One region of the Paraciimarium castrense LEGE 11436 genome, then DNA from elsewhere that is predicted to be linked to it. Evidence: riboswitches for the same ligand, from Rfam matches in the RefSeq annotation. Region 1 holds a riboswitch; the other holds the start of a gene.
The links. A riboswitch is a leader RNA that binds a small molecule or an ion and turns the genes downstream of it on or off. The one in region 1 is predicted to bind cobalamin.
Positions count from the first base shown of each region.

Region 1 (14,665 bases):
TGGCCATGCGCCTGCTGAGATCTGAACTCCTCAGTCCAAGATTGCCGACCCTGCGTTCCTCCACAGGGAGCACTCCGGCTCCTTCCAGCACGGGGTCCAGGCTCTCCACCTGGGCCAGAAGGGCCAGAAACACCCCCTTGGTGCTGCTGATGTCTCCGGCTCGGGCACTGTCCCGCAGCGCCCTGAGTTGCTCCTCATAGGTGGCCTCACCAGCGGCCAGTTGCATCAGCAGCAGACCCAGGTCCACGGGGTTTCCACCTGAGCGCATGCAGGCATCGTGAAGCCTGGCGTGAGTCGCTCGTCCCACAGCGGATGCGACCCGCTGGGCCTGGTCATCACTGATGGCGCCAAAACCGGCAAGCGGCTCGTCCACACCCTCGTCCACCAGATCAGGAATTCCTGAGAAGCGGCTAAACAGATCGTCCCAGAGGATGACTCTGCCGGGGGGAGCGGCGTAAACCGCTGTGGATTCGTGATCAGCCTGAAGCTCCAGCAAGGTTGCGGCGAGGCCTCGGTGCAGCATCAGTTCAGCTCCGCCCCGAGGCCCTGTTGGTGCTCCCTGAAACGGTGATGCTCCATGGCTGTTGGCTGAATGCAAGTGGGCATGGCCTGACAGCTGTTGAGCACAGATTGCGCTCTTGAACAGGATTGACACCAGGCTCTGGGACGCATCGATTAATTTCTTAACAGCCTGCTCCTGGTGTTGCAGATACGTTTGCGCTGCAGTTCCTCCGATCAGGGCGGCGAACCATTGCTTCAGCTCACGGTCACAGGCCCGATGATGTTCTTCATGTCCGCCGTGGTCGTGCCACTCCCGCTGGCTTCAACCGCTTGAGTTGAGGACGCCGCTGGGGCCGACACGGCCGAGCGCATCAATCAGGCCATCATGCCGCTGCATTGAGCCCGGCAGCCGTTCATGGTTGGGTGTGATCATGGGCGTTGTTGAACATGGCCAGGCTGCTTCAGTCCATTGTCTTGAGCTAGAGTCAACTCCTTTAGGAATGTAATGAGAAAGGGAGCGAGGCTCTGCTCCCTTGGATCCCCCAGCCCTTATCATTCCCGTTCATGGATGAAGGCACCATGGAACCCAGTTCGTCAACAGATCCATCCCTCTGCCTGCCGCCCGGTCTGGTCTCGGGATTTCGCCGCGCTGGATCCGTTCTGGCGGGTCTCGCCACCAGCGCCCTGGCCCTGGCCCTCCCGGCTGCGGCGAACGGCGGCACGCTCTACAGCCTCACCACCCGCTGCCTCGTCGGGGATGAGGAGCAGCCCTGCCGCATTGAGGCCATCGGTGGCCAGGGCGTCACGGTCTACCGCCACATCATTGACAGCACAGTCACCTCAATCCGTCTGATCGACTCCCCTGAGGGGGCACAGATCTGGGATCACACCGCCAAGGCCTGGACGGGTCTGAGCGCGCTGAGCATGGATTTCGGCAACAACGAACTCTGTTTCCAGGCCAAGGACGCCGCCTCGATCTGCACCCTGAATCCCAATTACTTCGCCAGCCTTCGTGCCCAGTTTTCCGACCTCCAACGCGATGTGATCAAGGCCACGTTTGATGCCGACGGACGCATCGCGGCCATTTGCTACACGAGGGAAGCCTGCGATCAGGGGTTCTGAGATCTCCATGAACACCTTGATCAGCACCACCTCCGCCAGCCTGGCCCTGATCGCCGCTCTCCAGCCTGGAGCCCTCTCCGCCGGCCTCAGCCCCCGCCCTGAGCCTCAGGCTGAGCTGCGCGCCCAGTCCCAACGCCTCCGACGCCCCGATGGGGATGGTCGCGACCGGCGCGGAAGTGGCGAGCGGCGTTTGCCGAATCGTTCAGCCGAACCCCCCCGTCGGCCTTCTCAAGGCCGCAGCAATGAGCGCGGCGGTGGGCCCAGCTCTGGCCGGGCCAGCGGGCGCAGCAGTGGCCGAGGCAACGACCTGGTGCTGCGACCACCGAGGGGTCTGGGCTCCGGCAGCCAGAGACCAGCCGGCGGCTGGGTCGACCGCAACCCCGGCTCCGGCAACTTCCGCTCGTCCCGCAACAACGCCGTTTCGCTGCCGGCCCGCACCGGCCGCTCTGTGTCCACGGGATCCTCCCGCTGGCGCCGGCCGATCTATTCGCGGCCGGTGATTGCCGGCAACACCGTCAACGTCTCGCGCTCCACCTGGGTGGGACCGTCCTGGTCCAGCCGGCGGCCCTGGTCTCATGGCTGGTATGGCAGCGGCTGGACGGACAGCCGCCCCAGCTGGTGGTGGTGGAACGGCTCCTCGGTGATCTGGGGGATCAGCCAGGTGGCTTCGGCGGCGATCATCGCCAACGCCGTGAACAATGCCGTGAGCACCAACAGTGATTCGATCCCTGTTTCGAACAGTGCCTACCGGTTGCGCTTCGGTTCGGTGCAACCCATCGGCAGCAAGGGCGTGGAGTTCCTGTTTGATTACGACGGACGCATCTTCTCAGCCACGGCCGACTGCCAGCGAGGGGAACTCAATGGGGAGCGCCCCTATACCCCGGCTGAAGCCGAACTGCTCAATGCGGCCTGTGCCGTGGCTTTTGCGTCGTTCTGAACAAGCCCCGAACTCTCAGGATGTTCACCGATGAAACTTCTATCAAGTCTGATGGTTTGCTTCTTCCGCTTGTGTGGTGAACACTGATTTGCTCAACCAAGCGCGCTAAGCGTGATGCGCTCCTGCATGTAGGCGATGGCTTCCGCCTCCACTCGCTGCAGCGGAATGCCCTTGAGATCAGAGACAGGCCGAAACCCGGCAACTCTGAGCTACTCCATTGCAGGCTGAATCGAAACCTGCGTTCGCCCATGGCGGCTGGAACGGGATGACGGTGAAGGGATGAGACTGCTGGCCCTGAATGACAGCGAGCTGACGGGGGGTGGGCAGATTGAGGGCGCTGATCAGGAGGCGGCCGCTGCTGGTGATCATGACGCTCAAAGCTATCAAAGCTGAGCCGCATGGGGTGCATCCTTAGCCATGGGATCTGGGCGACGGCGCAGCAGTCAGGCCTGAGCCACGCCAGCCTGAATCTCGCCAGAGGGATCCAATCGGGAAATGGGCTCACCGGCTGACTGCCAGCCGGCAAAGCTGGGCGGGAATCCCCTGACCTGATCAAATCCCTGCAACTGGAGTGCCATCACTCCCATCGCTGATCGGTAGCCCGTCGAGCAATACAACACCACGGCTTGATCCGTGGGGATGAGGTCGAGGCGGTGCTCGAGATCCTTGAGAGGAATGTTGATGGCTCCTGGGATATGTCCTGCCTGGTATTCAGAGGGCTGGCGCACATCAACCAGCAAGGCCTCGTCACTTCCGATCAGGCGCTTCAAGGCTGGAACTGTGCGAACAGCGTAATAGTCTCCCGGCATGGAAACGAGATAACGATCAACGGCGCTCTCCAATGTGGGCTCAGGTGGTGTGGAAGCAGCCATGGCGATCGGCTGAGCTCCCACGCCAAGCAGAACGCAGGCCATCAGGATCAGGCCAACAACCGCCGGTTCAAGTGATATCCAGATGCGCTGGTGCCAGATGGGACGGTCTTGACCATGATCGTCTTGAAACGGTTTCACTGATCTTGCCTGGCTCGGCCACGCCGGCCCCTGGAGTTGCAGGGTGAAACTCCTGTGCACATTGCACTCGTGCATCGCCAGCCGTGAGGGAGGCAGGGAGGTTGTCGTCATCGTCAGACATGAGAACGGGATGGGCTGGAGCCGCAGGAGGCGCTGATGGACCCGCACCAGCGGGGGCTCGACCTGGCACCCGATCCTCCCGTTAACACAGTAGCGTTGAACGACGTTATGTTGCGAAAGGCGTTATGGGCATTCCTGTTGCCGTGGATCGAGGGGCTGGCCGCCCGGGTCACTGCTGCTCGCCTGGGCCCTTGCTGAGGTCAGTGGCTGCAGCTGTTCTGCTTGCTCTGGTGTTGATGCTGCTGCCATTCCAGGCCACGGCAGCGGACGATCCGCTGCGCTGGAGCCTCACCGACTCCTCGGGCCATCTCTGGGGCCTGACCCTGTTTGAGCAGCCCGATCCCGCCTATCCAGCCGGCTGGCGCCTGCGCCTGAACGCCCGCTCACCCGGGCAGGCGGTGAATCACCAGCGGCCGCTGCTGCTGAGCGATGCACTCGGCGGCGACTGGCTGCTGCCGAACCGCAGTGGGGAATTGGTGGCCCTCGGAGCGGAGGATCTCCCTGAGACCTCGGCCCAGTTCGACGCCGACGCCATGGAACCGAGGCCGAGTGAGGTGCTGCCGCTGCAGCTGCAGGTGCCGACCGATGACCGGGAGGGCGCCGTGAAGGTGATGCTGCCACCCGACGTGGTGCAGGTCCTGCATGGCCTGCCTCCGCACCGCTGACATCACTGGGCTGAAGCCATGAGCTCCCCCCCCTTGTTTCAATCGACCACACGATGCCGAGCCACCTCAACGAACGACTGCAGAAATGGGGCTGCTCCTGGGAAGGTCTGCGGAACAACCGCCATGGCGAGTGGTGGGTGCTGGCCCAGATGATCCTGATCTCCGCCCACTGGCTGCCACCAACGCCTGCCCCGGCGGCACTGGGGATTCACTGGCCGCTGGCGATGCGACTGATCGGTGGGTTCACGATCCTGACCGGCCTGTTCATCGGCGGCCAGGGAGCTCTGAACCTGGGGGACAGTCTCAGTCCGCTGCCCGAACCGATCGCCGGAGCGCCACTGGTCACCGAAGGCGCCTACGCCCGCTGCCGCCATCCCCTGTATCAGTCGCTGCTGCTCTGTTCCCTGGGGGTGACGCTGGCTCTCGGCAGCCTGCTGCATCTGGGCCTGCTGCTGGCCTTGGCGACCGTGCTCAGCCTGAAGGCCCGTCGCGAAGAACAGCGGCTGTGCTCCATTCACGCCACCTATGCCGCCTTCATGGCATCCACCCCGGCGATCATTCCCTTTGTTCCAGGTCTCGACTGGCGCTAGCCCCCGCCTGCAGCAGCCTCCGGTAGGCCAGCAACAACGCGACACAGGCAAGGCCATAGCAAGATTATGAGCTTAGGATCATAAGCACATGCTGGCGGGGTTTCTTCGCCTGAGCAAGTTTCCGTCGTTTCCCCTCGCCGATGCTCGCCACCTTTGATGTCGTGACCCTGTCGCGACTGCAGTTCGCCCTGACGGCGATCTTTCACATGCTCTGGCCCGTGTTGTCCACCGGCATGGCCATCTTTCTGGTGGTGCTCGAAGCCATCTGGCTGCGCACCGGCAATCCCCTCTATTACCGCCAGGCCCGTTTCTGGGCCAAGCTCTACGTGCTCAATTTCGGCATCGGCGTGGCCTCCGGGCTACCGATGGAGTTCCAGTTCGGCACCAACTGGGCACCGCTTTCGGAGTTCGCCGGCGATTTCTTCGGTGCGGTGCTCGGCTTTGAGGGGGCGATGGCCTTCATGCTTGAGGCCGGGTTCCTCGGGATCATGTTATTCGGCTGGCACAAGGTGCCGCCGGTGATCCACTTCCTCTCCACTGTGATGGTGGCCTTCGGTGCCAACCTCTCGGTGTTCTGGATCCTCAGCGCCAACTCCTGGCTGCAGACCCCCGCCGGTGGCACGTTTACGGATGGACACTTCCAGGTGCAGAACTATTTCGCCGCCATCAACAACCCCTTCATGGTCAAGAGTGTGATCCACATGGCCCTGGCCACAGTTGAAACCTCGATGCTGGTGGTGGCGGCGATCAGTGCCTGGTCGCTGCTGCGCAGGAAGGCGCCGGAGTTCTTCCTGTTCTCCTTCAAGCTGGCGCTGGTGATTCTGCTGGTGGTGGCGCCGATGCAGATCCTGGCCGGCCATGAGAGCGCCGTGCAGGTGGCCGAGCATCAACCCACCAAGCTGGCGGCGATCGAAGCCCTCTGGGACGACCAGGCCGCCGGCAGCTCCCCCGCCTGGAGCGTGCTGGCCGCTCCCGATGAGGCCAGCGGCAGCAACCGCTGGAGCCTGGAAGTGCCGGGAGCCTTCAGTTGGATCCTGGAGACGCGACCACGGCTCAGCCAGCCCGTGCGCGGGCTCAACAGCTGGCCCGCCGACCAGCGCCCCCGCATGGTGGGCCTGCTCTTCTATGCCTTCCGGCTGATGGTGGCGATCGGCCTGGCGGCGGCAGCCCTGATGGCCCTCAGTCTGCTGCTGTGGTGGCGCGGTGGGCTCAACGCCGGCAGCTTTGAGCGCTGGCGCTGGTTCAGCTGGGCCTGGATCCTCTCGGCTCCCGCCGGCTACCTGGCCATCGAAGCGGGCTGGGTGGTGCGCTGCGTTGGCCGTCAGCCCTGGACCGTCTACGGGCAGCTGCGCACCGCCGATGCCGCTTCCGTGCTGCCGGTGGGCGAGGTGATCACCAGCCTGAGCACCTTCGCGGTGCTCTACAGCGTGCTGCTGGTGCTTGCGCTCTATTTCGGCTCCCGGATCATCGCCAAGGGGCCGGATCTCACGCTGGAGCCGCCCCATGGCCCCGGGGCCGACGCGGCCAGCCTCCCCACCCCGAGCGCCTGAGCATGGACTTTCTCGATGTGTTCATGCCCACGGTCTGGTTCGTGATCCTGGCGCTGTTCCTGCTGCTCTATGTGATTCTCGATGGCTTTGATCTGGGGGTTGGCATCCTCTCGCTCACCTCCCCTGGAGAAGAGCAGCGCACGATCCTGATGACCAGCCTCGGGAATGTGTGGGACGCCAACGAAACCTGGCTGGTGCTGATGGGCGGCGCCCTGTTCGGTGCCTTTCCACTGGCCTACGGCACCATCCTCAAGGCGCTCTACGCACCCATCTATCTCATGATCCTGGGGTTGATCCTGCGGGCGGTGGCCTTCGAATTCCGTGAGAACGCCGTCAACAAACGCCCCTGGAACCTGATGTTCGGGATCGGCAGTGTGCTGGCCGCCGCCTCCCAGGGCGTCTGCCTGGGCACGGTGCTGTCCGGCATCCCCACCGATGCCGCCGGCCACTTCACGGGCTCCGTGTGGATCTGGGTGAACCCCAGCAGCCTGCTGGTGGCGCTCACGCTCATCCAGGGCTATGTGCTGATCGGCTCCACCTACCTGATCATCAAAACCAGTGGCGAGCTGCAACGGTTGCACGTGCGCACCGCTCGCCTGGCGGCTGCAACCACGCTGCTGGGGGCTCTGGCGATCACATTGACGGCTCCGTTCGCCTCGGAAACCCTGCGTCAGCGTCTGTTTGATCCGGCCTTCCTGCCGTTCTTCGTGGTGCTGCCACTGCTGGGCGTGGCCCTGATCGTGCAGCTGTTCCGCAGCCTGGATTTGCAGCAGGAGGTGTGGCCATTTGTTTATACCGTGCTGCTCTTCATCCTGAGCTTCGCGGGGCTGGGGGTGATGGTGTTTCCGGCGGTGATTCCTCCATCGGTCACGATCTTTCAAGCCTCAGCATCGGTAACATCGCAGGTGTTCATGCTCACCTTTATCGGTGTACTGATACCCATCATGCTCTTCTACAACATCTACAACTACATCGCCTTCCGCGGCAAGGTTTCCACTGAATGAGCATCACCCTTCCCCGAGAGGGAAGCTGGCTGGCCCCCTGCGGGCGCTCTGACCTCCGGTTGGTATCGCCACGCCGCCTTCCGGTACCCAGCTGGCTGATCAACAGCCCGACCACCTCTGAACCATGGTGGGTGCAACATTGTGGGTGCCGGAAAGCGTTGCGCTGATCCCGCCTGTGTCAGGGACTGATGCGACCCACCGCCCTCCTGGCCTGGTTGAGGATGTTGCCCTCCAGGGGTACATAGCCGAGGCTGGCAGCCTGGTTCTGAGCCGCCGGGCTGAGCAGGTGGTTCATCGCCGTGCGGATCGAGTTGGTTTTGGCGCCGTTACCGCGCTGGTAGGCCAGGATCCAGGTGAGAGTGGAGATGGGGTAGCTGTTGGCGCCGGCGGGGTTGGGATTCTCGCCGGCGAGGTTGCCATCCAGCTTGATGTTGTTCAGCGCCGCTGCGCCGCTGGCACGGGTGGGCATCACGAACTTGCCGGCCCGGTTCTGCAGCGCCGCTGATTTCAGGTTGCCCCTCACAAAGGCCTGGTTCACATAGCCGATGCTGCCCGGGGTGTTGGTGAGCACGCCGGCTACGCCCTCATTGCCCTTGCCGCCCAGACCCACGGGCCACTTCACCGCCTTGCCCTCTCCCACCTTGCTCTTCCACTCCGGCGAGAAGGCGCTGAGGGAATTGGTGAAGGCGAAGGTGGTGCCGGAGCCGTCGGAGCGATGCACCACGGTGATCTTGCCGCGGCCGCACTTGAGTTGCTCCCAGGTGGTGATCTTGCCCAGGAACACATCCACCAACTGCTTCTGGCTGAGGTTCAGCTTGGCACAGTCACCCTTGTTGTAGGCCACGGCGATGGTGCCGCCCACGGCGGGGAACTGCACCACACCCCGGCTCACCTTGGAGGATTCGGAAGATTTGATCGGCTCATCGGTGGCGCCGAAATCCACACTGCCGGCCACGAACTGCCGCACCCCGGCGCCGGAGCCCACCGACTGATAGTTGACACGTACCTTGCTGGCCACACCCGCGAAGGCGCGCTGATAGAAGGGCGCCGGGAAGCTGGCGCCGGCACCGCTGATGGTGGCCTGGGCCAGGGAGGGGTTGGTGATGGCGGTTGCTGCCGTGAGGCTGACGGCCGTGGCGCCGATGGCGATGAAGGCCTTCTTGGCGAAGGTCATGGATGGGGAGTGGAAGTCCTCCCCTTGATAAACGCGCGAAATGGCGAGTTCCTTATCGCCTGATTAACGACTGGTCAAGACTTGGGGGTATGCCGAGATTCAGGGCTTCGAGGCGCTGGTGCTGCGCGAACACCTGGGCCGGGGAGCCCTCCAGCGCCAGCCGGCCCCGCTCGATCACGAACAGCCAGTCGGCCCAGCCGTTGAGAAACTCCATGTCGTGGCTGGCCACCAGGATCGTGGTGCCGCTGGCATGGATGCGCTGCAACTGGCGCAGCAGGGCGCGGCCATGGCCCGGGCTCAGATAGGCGGTGGGCTCATCGAGCAGCAGCAGCTCGGGTTCGAGCACCATCACATCGGCCAGGGAGAGGGTTTTTTTCTGGCCCATGCTGAGCATGTGGGTAGGACGCTCCAGCAAGGCCTCCAGCCCGAAGTTCTGCACCGCTTGTTGCATCCGGCGGCGGATCTCAGCCTCCTCCAGGCCCAGATTCACCAGGCCGAAGGAGAGGTCCTCCTCCACCGTGGTGGCCACCAGCTGGTGTTCTGGATTCTGAAACACCAGCCCCACCTGCTGGCGCAGGCGGCGCAGGGACCGGCGGTCGTAGCGGATCGGCTGATCCCTCCAGTGGAGCCGGCCCGTCTGGGGCCTGAGCAGGCCATTGGCCAGCAGGAACAGGGTGGTTTTACCGCAGCCGTTGTCGCCGATCAGGCCGCAGCGCGAGCCTTGGGGCACCTCCAGGCTGAGGCCATCAATGGCTTGCTCCATCGCGCAGGGGTAGCGGAATCCCACGGCCTCGAACCGCAGCAGGGATCCGGCTGGCTTGCTGCCGCCGCCCGGGTGGCGCCATGGGCTCAACGCCCCAGCCCCAGGGAGAGGGCGCCGAGCAGGGCACAACCGGCAATGGCTTCTCCCTGGTAGCGCGGCGAGCTCCGGTGACGCTCTCCCCCCACCACCCGCAGGTCGCCGTTGAAGCCCCGGGCGGCGAGGCCCATGGCCAGACCCCGGTAGGTGGCAAGGGAGCGATGCAACAGTTGGGCCACCAGAACGCCCAGGCCCTGCAGCCGTTGCCTCCAGCCGCGCAGCCCGGCCCTGGCCTGCTGGGCCACCCACAGCTCGCTGGCCATGGCCATCAGGCTGAAGATGAATCCGTAGGTGAGCACCAGCAGCTCCAGCAGCAGGGGCGGCAGTCGCAGGCGCCGCAGCACGGCGATCAGCTCACTGAAGGGCGTGGTGAGCAGCGCGAACATCAGGCAGCTGCTGGCGGCCAGCGAGCGGCTGATCAGCAGCGCGGCCTGCCCCACCCCCTGCTGGCTCACGGACACCATCCAGCCGCCCAGGGGCCAGGCCAGCTCCCGCCACACGTCCCCGCGAGCGGTGGCGGTGAAGGCGTCGAGCGGCACCGCCTGCAGCAGCAGGGCCGGCAGGCTGGCGATGGCGAACCCCAGCGGCAACAGCAGCAGCGGCAGGTACAGCCGCGCCGGGATCGCGGCGTACACCACGATCCACACCGTCAGCCAGAGGCTGATCAGGCCCTGGACCAGTGGAGGTGCCACCAGCCCCAGCAGCAGCAGCACCGCCGCAAAGGCCAGCTTCTGGCCAGGGGGCAACCAGCGCAGCCGGTTGCCGTAGGCCAGGGCGTCAATCCGGTGACTCATCGCCCCTGTTCAGAGCGCGTCCCTTGTAGAGCCCGATCACGTAGCCGATCACGCCGGCGCCCAGGGCCGCCTGGCTGGCGAACAGCAGGCTTTCCACCTCGCTGCTGGGCAACGCCACCACGGCGTTGAACCAGGGCCTGTAGCTGGGCTGGATCTCGCTGATGGCGTCCATGCCCTGGCCGTCGGCGCCGGAGAATTCGCCGCGCACGACCAGCACGGGCAGGGCGCTCAGTGCCACCACGGCGAGCACCAGCAGCCAGTTGCCCTGAGGGCGTTGTTTTCCAGAACGGGTCATGGGGTCAGCTCTCCTGGTGGAGCAGGCGGAGGGTCTTGAGCTCGGGCTGGCCATAGGACTGCAACCAGTTCCACACCAGCACGGTGAGCAGGCCTTCGGTGATCGCCAGGGGAATCTGGGTGATCGCGAAGATGCTGCCGAATTTCAGGAATGAGGCCATCACCCCACCGCTGGCGGCGGGGAAGGCGATCGCCAGCTGGCCAGCGGTGACCACGTAGGTGGCCAGGTCGGCGAGGGCGGCGGCGGCGAACACCGCCAGGCGCCTGTGGCCGCTGCTGCTGAAGAGCTGAAAGGCGCCCCAGGCCACGAATGGCCCCACGATCGCCATCGAGAAGATGTTGGCGCCCAGGGTGGTGAGCCCGCCGTGGGCCAGCAGCAGCGCCTGGAACAGCAGCACGATGCTGCCGATCACGGTCATCACCGTGGGGCCGAACAGAATCGCGCCCAGGCCGGTGCCGGTGGGGTGGGAGCAGCTGCCGGTGACGGAGGGAATCTTCAGGGCCGAGAGCACGAAGGTGAAGGCGCCGGCCAGGGCCAGCAGCAGCTTCAGCTCCGGGTGGCTGCGGCTGATGCGCGTCAGCGACCGCAGCCCCACCGCCAGGAAGGGCAGCGAGATCAGCCACCAGGCCACGGCCCACTGCAGCGGCAGGAAGCCCTCGGCGATGTGCATCGCCTGCGCCGGGGCAGGCGTTAATAGAACAAGGCAGAAACTGAGCGCAGCCATCAACGACAGGCTGGCCAGCTTTGCTGGCATGGTCTTCACTCTGTACCTCGCAGGTAAGACAGTTGAGTTGTGAAGAACGGCAGGTGTTCTGACTGATCAGGGTCCTGGGACCCTGAAACACAGTTGCGGGACAGCGGCCGATTTCAACGGCACTTTCCCTGTTGCCTCCGGCGGCTGAACCCCGCCGGAACCGTTCTGAATCTGAGCATACCCATGGCTGCTCAGCTCTTTCTCGCCCCGCTTCAGGTTTCGTTTCCAGTTCTGGCTCCAGCGCTGTGTCCGGCTCCGATTTCAGGGAGGCCGGCGTGCTCAGTAACCTGGGTGTGCTCCGTGTTCCCCCCGCGTCCATGGACTTTTTCGAAGTGCTCTGGCACGGCGAGGGCATCGGTGATGGTGGCGATCTGGAGGAGGCCCTGATGGCCTATGCCCTGGTGAAGCCCGACGACGGCGACTGGGCCGCCGCCTGCAGCGCCCCCGGCGCCGATCCCTGCATCCGTCGCTACGCCTCCTTTGACGCCTTCCTCGACAACGCCGATGAGCTGGAGACGATTCCGGTCACGGCGGCGATGATCGAGGCCTGCCTGGCGCAGCTGCCCTGAGTTCCGCCCCACGACGAGCCCGGCCGCAGCGCCGATCCCGCCTGTCACTGCGCCAGCACCCGTGGGATCGCCTCCAGCCGCGTGGTGGCGGCCCGGGAGAGCCTGTCGCGCCGCATCGCCCAGGGCGGTTGCAGTCCGCAGGCGGCCCACTGCACGGTGCCGCGCCCGTAGCGGCGGTTGAGCCGGTCCACGGCGGCCATCAGGGCAGCGCGGCGCTGCTGCTGCTCCGGCGGCAGCGGTTGCAGCAGGTGGTGTTGCAGCAGCTCCTCGCCCTGCAGCTGCAGCAGCAGCACGCCGGCCTTCTGCAGCGGGTGCTGGGGGCGGAACAGGGCCTCGGCCAGGGGCAGGGCCGCCGCCAGCAGCACGGCGGTGTCCTGGCTGGGCAGCGCCAGGGTGAGGGTGGCGCTGTTGCTGTAGAAGCTGGTGCCGTTGAACGGGTTGCTGCGCACGAACACGCTCAGGGCCCCGGCCCGCTGCCGTTGGCGGCGCAGCTTCTCGGCCGCCCGCACCGTGTAGGTGGCCACCGCCTGGCGCAGCTCCGCGGCCGTGCGCACCGGCTGGCTGAAGCTGCGGCTCACGCAGGTTTCCTGCTTCGGCGCTGGCACCAGGGTGAGCGGCAGGCAGCGGTGGCCCCGCAGTTCCTGCTGCAGCCGCAGGCCCACCACGCCGCACTTCTGGCGCAGCTCACCGCTCGGCATGTCGCGCAGGGCGAGGGCATGGGCGACGCCCCGCAGCCGGCACCAGCGGGCCAGGCGCCGGCCGATGCCCCACACGTCTTCGATCGCCACCTGCTGCAGCCAGGCGGAGGGGTCGCTGCAGGCCCCCAGGTCGAACACATGGCCATGGGTCGGCTGCCCCTTGGCGAGGCGGTTGGCCAGCTTGGCCAGCACCTTGGTGGGGGCGAGGCCCACCGCCACCGGCAGCCCCAGCTCCCGCTGCACCGCCCGCCGCAGCTCCAGCCCCCAGGCGGTGAGATCGCTGCCCGGCGGCCGGGGCAGCAGGCCGAAGGCCTCGTCGATCGAGTAGATCTCCAGCTCCTCCACCCAGCGCTCCAGGGTGGCCATCAGCCGCTGGCTCATGTCGGCGTAGAGGGCGTAGTTGGAGCTGCGCACCACCACGCCGAGGCGCTCCAGCTGGCGCTGCACCTGGAAGTAGGGCTGGCCCATGGCGATGCCGAGCCGCCGGGCCTCGGCACTGCGCGACACGATGCAGCCGTCGTTGTTGGAGAGCACCACCAGGGGCCGGCCCAGCAGGGCGGGCTCCAGCACCGCCTCGCAGGAGGCATAGAAGTTGTTGCCATCGATCAGGGCGATGGCCGTGCTGGTCGGCATGGCCCCCTCAGCAGCGGCGGATCACATGGGTGGCCACCCCCCAGATGCGGGCGTCGGGATGCGGGTGCAGCGGCAGGGCCGGGTAGGCGGGATGGGCCGCCTCCAGCCACTGCCGGGTTCCGCGGCCGGCCAGGCGTTTCACGGTGAAGCCGCCATCGAGCAGGGCCACCACCACCAGGCCCGCCCGCGGTTCGAGCTGCCGGTCCACCACCAGCAGGTCGCCGTGCCGGATGCCGGCATCGCGCATCGAGTCGCCGGCCACCCGCAGCAGCAGGGTGGCGCCGGGGTGGGGCACCAGCAGACGCTGCAGGTTGAGGCCTGGCTGGGCGGTGTCCTGGGCGCTGGCCTGGGCGCTGGCGTGTGAGCTGGCCTGGCTGTTGGGGCGGTGCCTGGGGATGTCGGCCACGCCGCGAGGATCGTCGAGCCCCAGAGTAGTACAGGTGTACTGATCTGAATCGGGTGCTGGCTCGGGGCGGTTCCTGCTACGCCTGGGGGCCCTTCCCCAAGTCAGGCCCGGGCCCGGGCCCAGCATCAGGACCGGCATCGGCCCCGGGCGGCCCTGCGGTGAAGCGCTCGTAGAGCAGGGCGCCGCCAGCCAGCCAGAGCAGGCTCCACAGCACGAAGGTGATGGAGGGGCCGAGCTGCCCGCCCTCCAGGCCGTAGACCCCGGCGCGGACCAGAGCGGCATCGAGCAGGGAGCCGCCGATGCCCCAACCCAGCACGAAGCTGAACAGGAAGCCGATGGCCTGGAGATTGGTGGTCATGGCGGCGGAGCCGGGGCGCGGTTCTCCATACCATGGGCCCAACACCGCAGCCGATCAACGGTGGCCACAGGGATGGGCGCAACCACGCTGAGGCTGGGCACGGCGGGGGCGGGGCTGCTGCTGGTGCTGTTCCTGCTGGTGCATCTGGCCGGCGTGCTGCCGGCGGTGCTGGCCCCCGAGCGCTTTGAGGCCTATGCGGCCGGTCTGCATCGCGCCGCCTGGCTGCTCCTGGTGGAGCTGGCCCTGCTGGCTGCGGTGCTGCTGCATCTGGGCCTGGGGCTGGCCAAGGTGATCGCCAACCGTCGCGCCGGCAACAGCGCCGGCCTCAGCAGCCGTCGCGGCCAGCCGCTGGCGGCCCTGGCGGCCCGCAGCCAGGCGATCGGCGGCGTGGGGCTGCTGCTCTTTCTGGCGGTGCATCTGGGCCAGCTGCGCTGGCCGCGCCCGCCGCAGGGGGCCGAACGGGCTGTCCTGGAGGCGGTGCTGCGCCAGCCGGCCATGCTGGCCCTCTACCTCGCCGCCGCCGCCGCCGTGGGACTGCATCTGCTGCATGGCTCGGAGGCCGCCCACCGCAGCCTGGGCCTGCTCGATGCCGGCAACGGCCCCCGCATCCGCCTGGCGGGGCGCCT
Region 1 is NZ_JBSJOW010000001.1:313,350-328,014, forward strand. It holds gene ACWJIO_RS01700 (hypothetical protein) at 1-268, opposite strand, end outside; gene ACWJIO_RS01705 (hypothetical protein) at 1,081-1,623, shown strand; gene ACWJIO_RS01710 (hypothetical protein) at 1,631-2,560, shown strand; gene ACWJIO_RS01715 (rhodanese-like domain-containing protein) at 3,004-3,681, opposite strand; gene ACWJIO_RS01720 (DUF3122 domain-containing protein) at 3,927-4,355, shown strand; gene ACWJIO_RS01725 (methyltransferase family protein) at 4,409-4,945, shown strand; gene ACWJIO_RS01730 (cytochrome ubiquinol oxidase subunit I) at 5,086-6,495, shown strand; gene cydB (cytochrome d ubiquinol oxidase subunit II) at 6,498-7,499, shown strand; gene pstS (phosphate ABC transporter substrate-binding protein PstS) at 7,678-8,673, opposite strand; gene ACWJIO_RS01745 (energy-coupling factor ABC transporter ATP-binding protein) at 8,726-9,526, opposite strand; gene cbiQ (cobalt ECF transporter T component CbiQ) at 9,523-10,326, opposite strand; gene ACWJIO_RS01755 (energy-coupling factor ABC transporter substrate-binding protein) at 10,310-10,621, opposite strand; gene ACWJIO_RS01760 (energy-coupling factor ABC transporter permease) at 10,626-11,345, opposite strand; cobalamin riboswitch at 11,407-11,555, opposite strand; gene ACWJIO_RS01765 (hypothetical protein) at 11,693-11,944, shown strand; gene ACWJIO_RS01770 (Y-family DNA polymerase) at 11,989-13,275, opposite strand; gene ACWJIO_RS01775 (LexA family protein) at 13,283-13,681, opposite strand; gene ACWJIO_RS01780 (hypothetical protein) at 13,758-14,039, opposite strand; gene ACWJIO_RS01785 (succinate dehydrogenase/fumarate reductase transmembrane subunit) at 14,112-14,665, shown strand, end outside.

Region 2 (14,665 bases), on a different contig from region 1:
GCCGATGTCGGCCGTGAACCAGCGCAGCCAGGCCGGCAGCTGCAGATAGCTGGTGCCCTCCAGGGCCCCCTGCAGGTGGCTCCAGCCCTCGGTGTTGTGGGCATAGGAGCCCTCGAAGATGTGCTGCACGAAGAAGATCCAGATGAAGATCGCCGCCGCGAAGGCCAGGGTCACGCCATAGAGCCCGAGCACCAGGCCGAAGCCCCAGCGCTGGCCCGCCAGGATCAGCAGACCCACCACCGCCACGTTGTTGAGCAGCAGATCCCAGAACTCGGCCGAGCGCGGCATGGCCTGGGCCCGGATCGCCCGGGAGATCGCCTTGAGCAACTCCAGCCTGGGCTGGATGGCGAGGTAGTAAAAGCCTCCAGGCAGGCCCATCAGCGGATGGCGCAGCAGCCCATAGGTGGCCTGCTGCCTGGCACTGAGCTGGGCGAAGTCATCGGTGGTGATCAGATCGGTGACGCCGCGGTAGCGCTCCCAGTCGCCATTGGTGCGGTGGTGAAAGGCGTGATCGTTTGACCAGGCCAGCTGGGGGATGGCATTCACCAGCCCCAGGGTGAAGCCACCCACCCGGTTGAGCCAGCGGCTGCGGAACAGGGAGTGGTGGCCGCAGTCGTGCATCAGGGAGAAGCAGCGCAGCGAGAACAGCACCAGGGGAATCACCAGCAGGGGCACGGCCCAGGGCGCCCGCTGGGCGGCCTCAATGGCAAGGGCCCAGCAGGCCAGGTAGGGGCCCACGGCGCTGAGGATCTGGAAGGCGCCGTGCCAGTTGCTGCTGCGGGCATAGGGAGCCAGAACGAAGTCGGCTGGCCGAAGGTCGGTGGTCATGCAGGGGGGCGAGGAGACAAGGCCGGGGAAGCAAAGACGAGACTGCAGCCATGCGGTGCATGGCCCTGCAGAAGAAGAACCACGGCGCCTACAGGTGAACCAGCCCCGACCCTGGGGGTCGGCGCTGGCATGGCCGGGCCATGCAACTCTCGATTGGGTTTGGAAACGTCTACGGCGCTTCTCAGCGCTCCACCAGGCCCTGGCAGGCCGACAGGGGATGGGATCCGATGCTGGAAGGAAAGGCTGGATTCATCGTGGAACCCGGTCCGCGCCGGGGGAGAGGGGGCTGATCACAACGGCGAGCGTTCTGACTGAGGGGTGCTCCCTTGAGCGAACCCCATCACAGCTGCGGGACAGCGCCGGACTCGCAGAGGATCCAAGAACCCTCTCCCCACCGGACTTTCCTCCTTAAGTCCAGGGTGTGAACCACTGGAACCGTCGATGCCATTCTGCTGCAGAGGCCAGCGAACTGACGCCTCGTCGGTGTTCAGCGGGCTCCGAAGGCAATCGGGCCGAGGCTCAGCGCCGCGCCAGCCAGGGCGAGCAGCAGGGCTACGGCGGCGGTCCAGCGGCTGGGCAGCCGCCGCAGCATCAGGTAGCTGCTGCCGCTCACCAGCACCGAGGCGCAGAAGGCGCCCGCCCACCACAGGGCTGAGGCGGCACCGGCCGGTGCCTCCTGGCCGTGCAGCATGGCGTGCACGGCCACCGCAGCAGCGATCAGGGCGCCGCAGAACTCCAGGGCCGGCGCCCGCGACGACTGCTGGCTGCGCAGCACCAGCAGGGCCACGGCCGGAATGGCCAGGCCCGCCAGCAGCTCGGCACCGGGCAGGCCGCCGCCCACGGCGCCGAACACGCCTCCGGCCAGGGCACCCGCCAGACCCCAGAGCAGCAGTTCGGCCGACAGGTAGGAGGCCGCGGCGCCAACGGCGATCAGCAGCAGCAGGTGATCGGTGCCGGCCAGGGGGTGCAGGAAGCCTCCAGCCAGGCCGCCTGAGGCCACGCTGTGGGCCTGGGCGGGCTGGCCCAGGAGCAGGGTCGTGGCAGTGGCAAGAGCCACCAGAAGGCCGAGGGAGCGGCTGGAGCGGAGGTGTTGCATGGATTCTCCCGGTTTCCGCGCCGGGCAGGAAAGAACTCAAAGCGGCGAGCGTTCTGGCTCAGGAGCAGGTCTCTCCTTCACAGCTGCGGGACAGCGCCGGACTTGCACCGGACTTTCCTCGTTTCCTTCCGGGCCTGAGCCACGGAAACCACTCCGCCCCCATTGTGCTCCTGCCGTGGCGATTCGGCAGTAGCCCGAACCTTCAGGGATTGAGCCCTTCCTCACGCCAGCCGTGCTCCAGCCGCCAGCGACGGCGCCGGTGGGGATGCCCCCCCAGCTCCAGCAGGTCCACATGCTCCAGCTGGATCTGGAGCAGCTGAAACTGGGGCGGCAGCGGCGTGCCGTCGTCGAGGGCGGCCGGGAAGGCGGCGCCGGCCTGAAGGGGTGCCCCCGGTTCGGGCCAGCCCCAGAGGGCCCGGCCGCCGGGGCTGAGGGCCTGCCAGTGCCTCAGCCGTGCCGTCCGATCGGCCGCGGCATCGGGGTTGAGCAGGCGCCCCCGCAGGCGGAACTGGCTGCGGGCCCTCACCAGCAGCCAACAGAGTTCCACGGCCGGCTGCCGGTGCAGTTCAGCGGCCTTGGCGCTGCGGCCATCGGTGAACAGCTCCAGCACGCTGCCCTCCACCCAGCCGCGGAACACCAGGGTGCGCACCCGGGGGGTGCCATCGGTGGCCACGCTGGCCAGCTGCAGCCAGCGGGCCGCCGGGGAGCGTCCTTCGCGCTGACGTGCTGCCCGCAGCAGGGGGCGCCAGGGAGGGAGTTCGATCACACCCTCCCAGCGTCACGCCGCCCCACCCTCACGCCGATTGGGCCGCGCGGCGCTGGAAGGCGAGGGCCCCACCGCCCACCGCCGCCAGCCCGAGAGCTCCGGCCACGGCCAGAAACACCAGCGTCTGCAGGGCCAGCAGAAACAGCCCCAGGGCCGAGGCGGCCTTGATCTGGATGCGGGCCTTGATCAGCAGCGTGAGCAGCAGCAACACAGTGGCCTGAAGGCCGGCGGCCTTGGCGGCGAGGGCCGCGGTGGTGAGGGGGCCGAAGGGACAGGGAAGCAGCATGGGCTCAGGGCGTTACCCCCATGCTGGCGGGTGGGCCCTGCCAGCCGCTGGCCTCGCTCAGCTGAAGCCCCCCAGCCGGATGCCGGCGCCCACCACCACGAAGGCGATCGCCAGGGCGGTGATGGCGCGGATGTGCCAGGCCAGTGGACCCAGTCGGCTGTCGGTGAGGTTGGGGATCAGGCGCAGCCTGGCGTCCAGGGCCAGGGCCACGGTGGCGGCGAGCAGCAGCAGCTTGGTGCCCAGCAGCACCCCGATCGGGTTCGCCGGGTTGAACAGGCCCTGCAGGCCCGGCAGATAGATCCAGGCCATGGCCAGGCCGGTGATCACCTGGATCGCCAGGGCGGTGAGTCCGAGCGGCTCAAACACCTCCTCGTAGGCCCGGATCGGCGCGGCGCTGGCCTGGCGCAGGGCCCGGGGCAACACCCCCAGATCCAGCAACAGGTGGCCGCCGGTCCACACCGTGGCGGCCAGGGCATGCACGATCACCAGCCAGGAGAACAGAGACATCGCTCAAGGCAACAGCGGCCCGCCGGTTTGGCGGCTGATGGCCACGATCCCAGGCCGGGGCACCCTGCCGGGCACGCCCGAGGGCCAGTTCGAGCCGGTCGGCACCCAGCGCTCCTGCTCGAAACCCGCCCCATCGCGATCCACCAGGGCGGTGGCGTGGCGGCTGGACCCCTGGGCCCTGCGGGTGCCATGCACTTCGCCGGGGTGCTGCACGGCCAGAAACAGGCTGTGCCCGGAGCTGTCGAAGCAGGGCCCGGTGAGCTCGCACTCCATGGGCCCAGTGGCGAAGCAGAGGGCCTCGCCCCGGGCCGGCCCGCGCCTGGGCAGCACCCAGCAGCTGTTATTGCCGAAGGCCTCGGCCGGGCTGGCCCCTGAGGAGCGGTCGGTCACCACCCAGATGTTGCCGGCGCCATCCACCTCCAGGTTGTCGGGGTTGGCGAAGCCCACGCCCCCCTCCCAGGGCAGGCCGCCCACCGCCACCATCTGCCAGCGGAAGCCGCCGGCGCTGGAAGTGCTCTCGCTGAGTCGCATCACCCAGCCGTGGGGCCAGGTGGGCTCCCCGGCCGGGCCGGAGAAGATGGCGGGGTCGGCCCGGCCCTCCCGATCGGCTCCCCCGGCCGTGAAAGCGATCAGCAGATCGCCTGTGGCCGGATCGATCACCGTGTCTTCCGGGCGGGCTGCGGCGGTGGCTCCCACGGCGTTGGCGGCCAGATGGGCGTCGATCAGGATCGCGCCGAGCTGGGTCTCGCCGCTGCCGGGGTAGAGGGCAGCCAGGCTGCGGAACTGCTCGAGATAGCGCCCCACCTCGGCATCGCTGCTGAGGTCGACGGCGCCGGGCTGGCGGCGGTCGGGGTGGGGCAACCGCGTGGCCTGGCTCAGGCCCCAGCGCTGGTAGTGGCTGGGCAGCTGGGGAGCCAGGGGAGTGGTGGGCAGCAGCGGAATCCAGCGGCCCTGGCCGCCGGCGCTGAACTGGGCCACCTCCAGTTGGCCGGCGCTGAACAGGGCGGAATTGGCTGGATCGAGAGGATCGCTGATCCGCTCTGCGCTCACGTAGCGGTAGAGGTGGCCGCCGTGGCGGTCGCACCCGGAGTACAGCACCAGGGGCTGGCCGGCCTCGGCCTTCACGGCCACGGCCTCATGGCGGCAGCGCCCCAGGGCGGTGTGCTTCACCGCAGGCCGCTGGGGCCGGCGCGGATCCAGCTCCACAATCCAGCCGTATTTGTTGCCCGCCAGGGCGAAGGGGTTGCCCAGGCCGCGGAGCCTGCGGCCGTCCCAGTGGAAGGGGAGCTCAGACGGGTCCAGCGAGGAGCCATCGGCGTACACCGCCTCGCACACCTGCGTCTGGATGTTCTCCTCGGCGCTGAGCACGGTGCCCCAGGGGGTGGTGCCGCCGGCGCAGTTGGCGAAGGTGCCGATGATTCGCTCGCCGAGGCCGTCGTCGTAGCCGAGGCGGCGCTCGGCGCGGAACACCGCCGCCGCCGGCCCACTGGCGCGCAGGGCCTGGGCGGGATCCTGCAGGCCACTGAGGCCGCTGATGCGGCGGTCGAAGCGCCCTGGCTGGCGGCGCCAGCGGCCTTCGGGCCCCTGCTCCAGGCCCGCCACGCCGATGCCGAGATCCTCAAGGGCAGCGCCGGCCACCTCCTTCACCATGGCCAGCAAGGGATCGCCACTGGCCAGGGCGGTGGCATCCACCCGGGAGTTGCGATCGGCCAGGGCCGCCTGGAGCTGCTCCAGGGGCAGGCTGAGGCCGCGGGCTTCACCCAGCCCCTCCGCCCAGGGAAGGGGGCTGATGTACTCGAAATTGACGGTGAGCAGGGCCTGCCCCGGCGCCAGGGGCAGGTAGGCGAGGTGGTCGTTGTTGTATCCGAAGCTCCCATCCCCCAGCGGATCCCCCCACACCGCCAGCAGATCGGCCCGGTAGCCAGCCGGCACCACGAGGCGATCCTCGAGGTGCACCTGGCCGTAGTGAAGGCGCTGCTCCGCGGCGCTGAGGCCATCGAGGGGCAGGGGCAGCGGCGTGGACACTGGCTGAAAGGGCAGCCCGCCGCTGCGGCCACTGCCGCGGATCGGGCTTGGCGAGGCGCGTCCTGGCCTGGCCCGCCCGGCCTGGGCCGTTCCGGCTGTCGCCAGGCCGAGCAGCACCAGCAGGGAGCGACGGTTCATGGCGGCCAGTCTCGGGCCTGACCGTGGTCGTCCAGGCGACAGCCGCTTCGCAACGCCCCCTCTTCACGGCCCCCCCAGAAGGATGCCAGGATGAACACACTTCGTAACATCGCCATGACCATGGGCGAACTGTTTCTCGAGTCGATGGCTTCAGGGGTGATCACCCCCGAAGAGCTGAGCTGGCTGGCCAGGCGCCAGACGGAGTTTTCCCGAGTGGAGGAGGCCGCGGCCCTGCGCCTCGGCAGGCTTCTGGATCAGGGCGTGATCCAGCTCGGCTGCCGGTTGCCGCGGCTGGCCTGAGGCATCGCCGCCATGCTGGATCCCCCGGGGGGGGCTGTTCACCCAGAAGCAGGAGCTCAGCTCATGTCCGCGTCATTGGCTTTCGTTCTGGCTCCTGAGTCGGGCCTTCCCCCCGATGGCCCCACGGACTGGGACCAGCTGCAGCTGGCCCAGCGCCACGGCATCCGCGAAGCGGCCGCCTTTCGGCTCTATGCCCTGCCGGAGGCTGGGCATAGAGCCCTTGCTGAGTCAGGCCAGGGCCTTGAGGCGCTTCCCTTCAACGGCAGCATCCCCGAGGGCCTGCCCCAGGCTGCTGCGACCCAGCTCTATTGCGATGCGGTGATCCCGCGCTTCGATCCGCCCCAGTTGTGGCTGGCGGTCTACGCGCTGGAAGACGACCGCACCAAGGCCGTCGCCCTGGACCGTTTCCCGCTGCACCAGGCAGAGAACGAAGCCTGCTGGTTCTATCCCACCGACGACGGCACCTACCTCTGCTGGGAGCGGGCTGAGGCCATCACCCTGGCGCCAGGCTTCATCGCTGATCCTTCCTGCTGCCCCTCGGCCTCGGACTACCGCCGCAGCTCCCTGCATCTGTTGTGGTCCCTGATGGCCGACGACCCGGACCTCACCTGCGTGGGGATCACCTACGCGGGGGTCCGCCTCGAATGGCCGGTGCTGAGCGATGAGCCCGCGGCTGCCGCCTCCTGGACCGCCTTCGAGGTGGACAGCGCAGCCAGCCCCCATTACCGCCAGATCGCCACGGTGCGGGCCCATGGCCCTCAGCGCAGCGATTCGCAGGCCTCGCCGTCACCATTGCCATCGAGATAGGTGTGGCCCTGCCGCAGCATCTGCTGGGCTCGGCCATGGGAGCCGATCTGCCGGCAGCTGTAGCGCCTGCCTGAGCTGCCGCCATTGCCACCACGGCGGAACTCCCACGGGCGGGTGATGCCGCCCACCACCTGCCACACGCCGCTGCGGCGCCGGCTGGCCCGCTCTTCGGCGGCGAGGTAGGCGCGGGCGTTGCACTGACCCAGGTAGCGGCGATAGACGAAGGCCTGGCCGGATTCCACCAGCGCCAGGCCGATGTTCACCGGGTCCGAGGCGTTGCTGATCACCTCGGCCACCGTGCGGCCGAAGCGGTCAGTACTTTTGACGCGCAGGCTGACGGAACTGCTGACGCGCAGCCGCAGGCGCAGGGCGTTGCGGGCCTCCTGGCCGTGGGGGGCCTGGTTCAGCTCGGCGGCATCGATGCAGGCCAGCCGCACCGTCACCACCCGGCCCGCCTGCCGCACCCTCAGGCTGTCCCCGTCACCGATCGACAGCACGGTGGCGCTGACGGTGCCGCCGGTCGCTGCGGAGGGGAGCGGGGCGACCAGGCAGAGGGCGGCGGCAGTGGCGCAGCCCAGAACTGTGAACCGACGAACCATGGGGCCATTGTCCAGCCCCCGGGTGTGGGCGCCGCGCGCTCAGGCGCCCTGAGCGGCACTGACGGCGACCGCCTGGGGCTGGGCAGCAGGACGGCCGCCGCGGGATCCATCGACCGACTCGCTGACCAGCTCGGCGGTGATGGCGCCGTCAAAGGAGAGCCGTCCAGGGCCGAGCAGCAGCAGGGCCAGGCTGCCGCCCAGATAGAGCACCACCAGTTCCAGCACGTAGATGTTGAGCCCGGCGGTGAGGATGTGGTGGTAGGCGGCCACGGCCATGGTGCCGGTGATCGCCAGGGCTCCCAGCGGCGTCAGCAGGCCCAGGATCAGCAGCCAGCTGCCCACCACCTCCGAGAAGCCAGCCACGTAGGCGAGCAGCAGCGGGAAGGGCAGGTGCAGCGGCGCCACATAAGTGTCGGCGAAGGCCTGGGGATTGGCGAGCTTGTCCTGGCCGTGGTGGATCATCATCAGGCCGATCGCCAGCCGCAGGGCCAGCAGGCCGATGCTGGCGGCGGTGCCCTTCTGCAGCACGTAGCGCCGCAGGCCGCTCTGCACAGCCGGGCGCTGCAGCAGGCGGGTGAGTGGGCCAGCCCCCTCGGCAGGGGCAAGGTCGGGACGGTTGAGGCGCAGCAGCCAGAGGGCCATAAGGGAACCGGTGAGGCCGGCGAAGCCCTCGAGGAGTTGGGCGGTGGTCATCGCTCAGGGGAGATCTCACCAGACTCTGGCAAGCCGGGTAACGAAACGTGAAGCACTGGCTGAGAAGGGAAGGAGGGGCGGGAAGCCGGCTCCCTTCGGGCCAGCACGGCGCCCCAAACCGCCCCAAGCACTGTTACTATTTCTTCACGTTTCGCAACCAAGCGCAACCATGTCTGACTCCGCTTCCCGCTTCGGTTTCGTGGCCTTCGCCGAAACCTGGAATGGCCGCCTGGCCATGCTCGGCTTCGTGATCGGCCTTGCCACCGAAGTTCTCACCGGCCAGGGCATCCTCGGTCAGATCGGCCTCGGCTGAGCCCTGTCCCTAGCCCCAGAACGCCGCAGCGGCGCCATCCCCAGGGACGGCGCCGCTTTTTGCTGGTCTGGGGTGACTGTGGATCGACCGCACGGATGGCGGCAGACCCCGCGGACGCTGGTCCGCCGGGGCCTGGAACCTTCAGGAGGCCTGCTGGTAAAGCGCTTCGAGGCGTTCGCGGTTGAGGTCCACATAGAGGAGCCGCTCGCCGGGCTCCGGGGCTTCAGGATGGCGGCTGCGGATCCGCGGCCCGGCCGCGGATCCGCCACGGAAGCCCTGGCTCATCAGGGCGAAGGAGCTGCACAGCAGAACGGCTGCAGCCACGGCGTAGAGGAGGGCAAAGACCACGGCATTCAGCTCGTAACGACCATCAGCTTAGTGTAAAGAAGTGTTAATCGTGACAGATTGTTAAGCCCGTGACCTGGCTGCTGCCGCGGCGGCCTCGTCCCGGCGGTTCAATCCAGCTTCACCCCGGCCAGCCGCCGCCGCGCCACCAGCAACACCAGGCTGCGGCTCTCCAGCGGGATCCCCGCCGGGCTCCAGATCCCCGGACGGGCCGGCAGGTCCTGGCCGGCGGGCAGGGCGGTGTCGATCACCCGCAGCCAGCCGGAGGTGGAGACCGGCAGGTCGAAGTGCACGGCCTTGCTGAAGGCGTTCATGCCACACCACAGCAGCGGTCCCTGGGTGTGGTCGTTGATGCTCCAGGCCACGGTGTGCGACCAGCTGGCCCAGTCCGGCCGGGTGATCTCCACGCCGTGCCACTGGCGCCAGCGCTGCTGGGGATCGTCGTGCCGCTTTTGGGGACGGTCCTGCAGGGGCAGCTCGGGGTTGATCAGATCCACCAGGTGCCGCCTCAGGCTCAGCAGCCGCCGCACGAAGCGGCGCAGGGCCAGATCGCCGCTGTCGGGCTGCCAGTGCATCCAGCCGAGGGGGTTGTTCTGGCACCAGGTGTTGTTGTTGCCCCCCTGGCTGCGGCGCACCTCATCACCCATCAGCAGCATCGGCATCCCCGGAGCGAGCAGCAGGGTGCACAGCAGGTTGCGCAGCTGCCGCTCCCGCAGGAGCGTCACGGCATGGTCGCTGCTCGGGCCCTCCACGCCGTGGTTCCAGCTGCTGTTGTGGTTGTCGCCGTCCCGGTTGTCCTCGCCGTTGGCCAGGTTGTGCTTGCCGTTGAAGCTCACCAGATCGGCCAGGGTGAAGCCGTCGTGGGCGGTGAGGAAGGTGATGGCCTGACCCGGGTGGGTGGGCATCAGGTTGTAGAGGTCGGGGCTGCCGCTGAGCCGCTGGCCCACGGCCCAGGAGCAGTTTTCATCGCCCTTCCAGAAGCGGCGCAGGTCGTCGCGGAAGCGGCCGTTCCAGGTGGCCACCCGCCGGGCTGGGAAGTCGGCCAGCTTGTAGAGACCGCCGCAGTCCCACGGTTCGCTGATCAGCTTCAGGTCGGCGAGGTCGGGGTCGGCCTCCATGGCCTCAAACAGCGGTGGCCGGGCCAGGGGCGCCAGGTTCTCGCCCCGGCTCAGGGCGATGCCCAGGTCGAAGCGGAAGCCATCCACGCCCAGCTCCGTGGCCCAGCAGCGCAGCGATTCCAGGATCAGGTGCTGCACCAGCGGCCGGTTGGCGGCGATCGTGTTGCCGCAGCCGCTCACGTCCTGGTACTCGCCCAGGGCGCTCTGCTGGTAGTAGAGGCGGTCGGCGAAGCCGCGCCAGCTCAAGGTGGGGCCGTGCTGGTTGCCCTCACTGGTGTGGTTGTAGACCACATCCAGCAGCACCTCGATGCCCGCCAGGTGGCAGGCCTTCACCAGCTGCCGCACCTGGTCGCGGGCTCCCAGGGGATCGTTCCCCACCAGGTAGTCGGGATGGGGGGCCATCCAGCTCAGGGGGCTGTAGCCCCAGTGGTTCTCGCGGCCCGGCGGCGCGTCGCTGGGATCGAAGGCCATCACAGGCAACAGCTCGATCGCCGTGATGCCCAGCTCCCGCAGCTGGGGCAGGGTGTCGATCAGACCCAGCAGGCTGCCCTGGCGGTCAGGCTTCACCGGGCAGCCGGCGCCCTGGGTGAAGCCCCCCACATGCAGTTCGTAGATCACGCTGCGCTGCCAGCTGTGGCGCGGCCGGGGCGCGGCTTCGAAATCGAAGCGGTCGCGCTCGGTGACCACGCCCCGCAGGCAGCAGGAGCTGTTGGGGGCGGCGCCGACCGCGGCGGCGCGGCGGTAGCCCTGCCAGCCGGCGATGGCCCGGGCGCAGGGATCCAGCAGCACCTTCGAGGGGGCGAAGCTGTGGCCACCCGGCTGCAGGGGGCCGAACACCCTGTAGCCGTAGCAGCAGCCGAGCCCCAGGCCCTCCACCTCCACGTGCCAGTGATCGCCGGAGCGGTGGCGGCCATCGAGCGCCACGACCCGGCTCGGTTCGGTGGCGTCCGGGTGGCTGAACAGGACAAGTTCGAGCCGGGTGGCCCGGGGAGCCACCACCGAGAAGTTCACCCCGCGGGAGGTGAGGGAGGAACCCAGGGGGCCCGGGCGCCCGGGATGGATGGCTCCGGAACGACTCCGACGGGTCGCCAAGGGCGCCGCTTGGGCCGAGATTGGTGAGGCAGACAACGGCTCGGGCCAGCTTGCCCAACACACTAGACAGACCTTCCCGGCCCGGGCCACTGTCAGCACTAGCCCTTCCGCCTGAGCCCGGCCGCCCTCCCCGGCTGGTGCGGCCTGGCCTGTGGCTGTTCGCCCCCAGCCGCGACAGCCAGGGGGGCAGCAGCTGGCTGCTGGAGTCCGGCGCCAGCGGCCTGGCCTTCGATCTGCTGATCGACTGCCCCGGCTACAGCCAGGCGAACCTCGACTGGCTGGCCGTCCGGGAGCCGGGGTTGCTGGTGCTCACCAGTCGCGAGGGCCACGGCCGCTGCCGCCGCGTGCAGCAGGCCATCGGCTGGGAGGTGCTGGTGCAGGAGCAGGAGGCCTACCTGCTGCCAGGGGTGGCGCCGCTGCGCACGTTCGGGGCGGCGTGTGAGCTGGCGCCGGGGGTGCGCCTGCTCTGGACCCCTGGGCCCACGCCGGGGTCGTGCGTGGTGCATGCCCGAGGCCGGGAACTCGATGTGTTGTTCTGCGGGCGGCTGCTGGCGCCGGTGGCGCCGAACGCAGTGGCGCCCCTGCGCACACCGCGCTGTTTCCACTGGTCGCGCCAGCTGGCCAGCCTCGAGGCCCTGATGGCCTGGCTGCCGCCCGACACCCCCGAATGGATCGCCTGCGGCGGCGGGCTGGGGGCCCTGCGCGGCGCCAAGCTCGTGCCCAAGGGTGCCGCCGCGTTGCGATCCGCACCCTGATTTGGGCGATTCAGCACCAAACGGCACCAGATCCGTTGCGGCGAGGCGCTTTTCTGTTGCAGTCCCCGGGCGGCCCCCATACCATTGGCGCGCTGAACCCCGGTCCTGCGGGGCGGCCGCCCCGGCGAGGCCTACCAACCTCCCAGCCCCGGCGCCGCCCCACCATCGCTCTGAACGCTGCCCCAGAGGCCTTTCCCGCTCCTATGAACAAAGCAGATCTCGTCAACCTCGTGGCTGCCCGCACCGAGCTCACCAAGACCGACGTCTCCCAGGCCATCGACGCCGCCATCGAGACCATCATCGATTCGGTGGTGGAGGGAAACAAGGTGTCGATCCTTGGCTTCGGCTCCTTCGAACCCCGGGAACGCTCCGCTCGCCAGGGCCTCAACCCCAAGACCGGAGAGAAGATCAAGATTCCGGCCAAGCGGGTGCCCGCCTTCACCGCCGGCAAGATGTTCAAGGACCGCGTCCAGGGTTGAGGCATCCGGCGGGGCCCCCAGCTCCGCCCGCTGATCCCGTTGCCGCTACCCCGCCACGTCGAGTCCCTGATCGAAGCCGGCCTGCACCGGCGCGATCAGGGCTACCGAGGCCGCTATGCCCCTTCCCCCACGGGGGCCCTGCACCGAGGCAACCTGCGCACGGCGCTGCTGAGCTGGCTTGAGGCGCGCCTCGCTGGCGGTGAATGGCTGTTGCGCATCGACGACCTCGACACGCCCCGCAACCGGGCCGGCGCCGAGCAGGCGATCCTGGCGGATCTCACCTGGCTGGGCCTGGCCTGGGACGGCCCCCTCTGGCGCCAGAGTGAGCGCCGCGGCCTCTACGCCAGCGTGCTCTCGGCCCTGCGCCGGGACGGGCGCCTCTACCCCTGCCGCTGCAGTCGCAGGCTCCTGGCCGATGTGTCGGCCCCCCACGGCGACTGGGCCGTGTATCCAGGTTTCTGCCGCCAGGGCCAGGTGGGCTGGGGGGGCGAAGGGGGGCGCTGGCCCAGCTGGCGGCTGCGGCTCTCCGCCGGTCCCATCGCCTGGCAGGAGGCTGCGGCCCTGGTGCCGGTGTCAGCTGCGGGGCGACTGGATGGAGCCAGCCAGGTGGGTGATGTGGTGCTGCGCCGGGCCGACGGCTTCATCACCTATCACCTGGCCACTGCCGTGGATGAGCTCAGCCTCGGGATCAGCGCGGTGGTGCGCGGTGAAGACCTCTGGCGCTCCACCGCGGCCCAGGTGGCCGTGATGCGGGAAATGGGCGCCACGCCTCCCAGCTATGCCCATGTCCCCCTCTGGCGCGAGGAGGGCACGGGCCAGCGGCTGAGCAAGCGCAGCGGCGCCGAGGGGCTGGAGGGCCTGCGGGCCCGGGGGTTCGATGCGGCCGGGGTGGTGGGCCTACTGGCCTCCAGCGCCGGCCTGGTGCCGCCTGGATCACGGCTGAGCGCCGCTGAATTGATGCAGCAGCTGAAGCCCCGGGGGGCCTAGGCGCACACCACCCGGCCGAGCCCAATTCTTAAGGAAGCTTTCGGGAGCGTGGTGTGCGAATCCACGCACACTGGTGAGGTTCCTACGGCTGGCGCGAGGCCGCCTTGATGACCACCCCAGCGCGGTTGCTCTCGAGCGCCGGCCGTTCCGACTTGAGTGTCTCCGGGCTCCTGTCCGGCACCCTTTGCTGCCAGTGCGGCGGCAGTGGCGTGCTGCGGCTGGACGGCCAGCGCTATCGCACCTGCATGGACTGTGTGGGGCAGGGCAGGCAACGGCCCAGGGCAGTACCGGCCGCCGAGGTGCTGCTGATCCCTGCGCCCCGGTTGCAGGGGCCGATCAGCGGGTCGGCTTCTTCTGCTGTTGCCTGATGAAGAAGGCGGCGGTGGCCACGACCACGGCGAGAGGAGCCGCGGTGAGCAGCAGCAGAATCACGGCCGTCCAGTCGGTGTACATCGCCGCCAAGTCACTGTGTCCCATCATCCCAGCCAGGATTCCCCTGAGTGCCGCCCCCGTGCCTTTGTGATGCGACTCCTCCCCTGCGCTCTGCTCGGCGCCTTGCCTGTTGCTGCCGCCCTGGGCCTGGGGCTCCCTCTCCCCTCTGCGGCCGATGTGGTGTTCGACGACTGCCAGCCCACGGCGGACGGTGGCGTCACCTGCGACACCCGCCCCACCGGCGAGACCCGGGTGGATGACGAGGCAGCCCGCTTCGGCCTCTATGACGCAGCCAGCCCCGGCTGGAACGAATTCGAACCGTTTGAGGCCGATGACGAGATGTTCGGCGGCAACGAGACCTGAGCCCCGATCCGCGCTCGGCGCTGACAGCACCCTGATCCCCTGCTAGGCCTGGATTGGCGATCGGTCCAGGTCATGGCAGCGACGCTTCTCCCGCCCAGCCCTGCCGCCGGCACTCCCCCGCCCCAGGACGAGCGCATCAGCCACATCGTGCGGCTGCATGGCGCCAGACCCGGGGAGCTGATCGAGGTGCTGCACCGGGTGCAGGAGCTGCAGGGCTGGCTGCCGCCCCAGGCCCTGGCCCAGGTGGCCCGGGAACTGCGGCTGTCCCAGGCCCGCGTCTACGGGGTGGCCAGCTTCTACCACCTGTTCCGCCTCAGGGCCCCCACAGCCCACCGCTGTTGCGTGTGCCTGGGCACCGCCTGCTTCGTGAAGGGTGGGGCGGAGCTGGCGGCCCTGCTGGAGCGGCGGCTGGCGCTGAGGCTCGATGATCCCGCCGGCAACGGTGACTGGAGCCTGGAGACCGTGAGCTGCCTGGGGGCCTGCAGCCAGGCGCCGGTGCTGGTCGTGGACGGCCAGCTGGAGGCGAAGCTGCCGCTGGATCAATCCGAGCGGCTTGAGGAACGGCTTTCAGCCCGGATCCCGGCTGTGGCTGAACCCACCGGGGGAAAGGGCTGATGGCGGCCGCGGCCCTGCTGCGCTGCTGCGGCGCCAGTGGCTGCCGCGCCGCCGGCAGCGAGGCCCTGCGGCAGGCCCTTGAGCAGGCGGCCCCCGCTGGCGTGGGCGTCAAGAGCGTGGG
Region 2 is NZ_JBSJOW010000003.1:7,608-22,272, forward strand. It holds gene ACWJIO_RS05725 (fatty acid desaturase) at 1-828, opposite strand, end outside; cobalamin riboswitch at 1,109-1,283, opposite strand; gene ACWJIO_RS05730 (HupE/UreJ family protein) at 1,316-1,924, opposite strand; cobalamin riboswitch at 1,951-2,092, opposite strand; gene ACWJIO_RS05735 (pyridoxamine 5'-phosphate oxidase) at 2,127-2,690, opposite strand; gene ACWJIO_RS05740 (hypothetical protein) at 2,719-2,976, opposite strand; gene ACWJIO_RS05745 (CopD family protein) at 3,034-3,483, opposite strand; gene ACWJIO_RS05750 (PhoX family protein) at 3,487-5,646, opposite strand; gene ACWJIO_RS05755 (hypothetical protein) at 5,737-5,946, shown strand; gene ACWJIO_RS05760 (hypothetical protein) at 6,010-6,753, shown strand; gene ACWJIO_RS05765 (thermonuclease family protein) at 6,705-7,352, opposite strand; gene ACWJIO_RS05770 (DoxX family protein) at 7,392-8,045, opposite strand; gene ACWJIO_RS05775 (high light inducible protein) at 8,215-8,358, shown strand; gene ACWJIO_RS05780 (hypothetical protein) at 8,500-8,706, opposite strand; gene ACWJIO_RS05785 (glycogen debranching protein) at 8,814-10,913, opposite strand; gene ACWJIO_RS05790 (MBL fold metallo-hydrolase) at 11,051-11,668, shown strand; gene ACWJIO_RS05795 (HU family DNA-binding protein) at 11,872-12,147, shown strand; gene gluQRS (tRNA glutamyl-Q(34) synthetase GluQRS) at 12,187-13,134, shown strand; gene ACWJIO_RS05805 (hypothetical protein) at 13,471-13,611, opposite strand; gene ACWJIO_RS05810 (hypothetical protein) at 13,657-13,929, shown strand; gene ACWJIO_RS05815 (NADH-quinone oxidoreductase subunit NuoE family protein) at 14,002-14,544, shown strand; gene ACWJIO_RS05820 (NuoF family protein) at 14,544-14,665, shown strand, end outside.
Region 2: it holds a riboswitch for cobalamin, as region 1 does, so the genes downstream of both, ACWJIO_RS05730 (HupE/UreJ family protein) here and ACWJIO_RS01760 (energy-coupling factor ABC transporter permease) in region 1, are expected to answer to the same signal.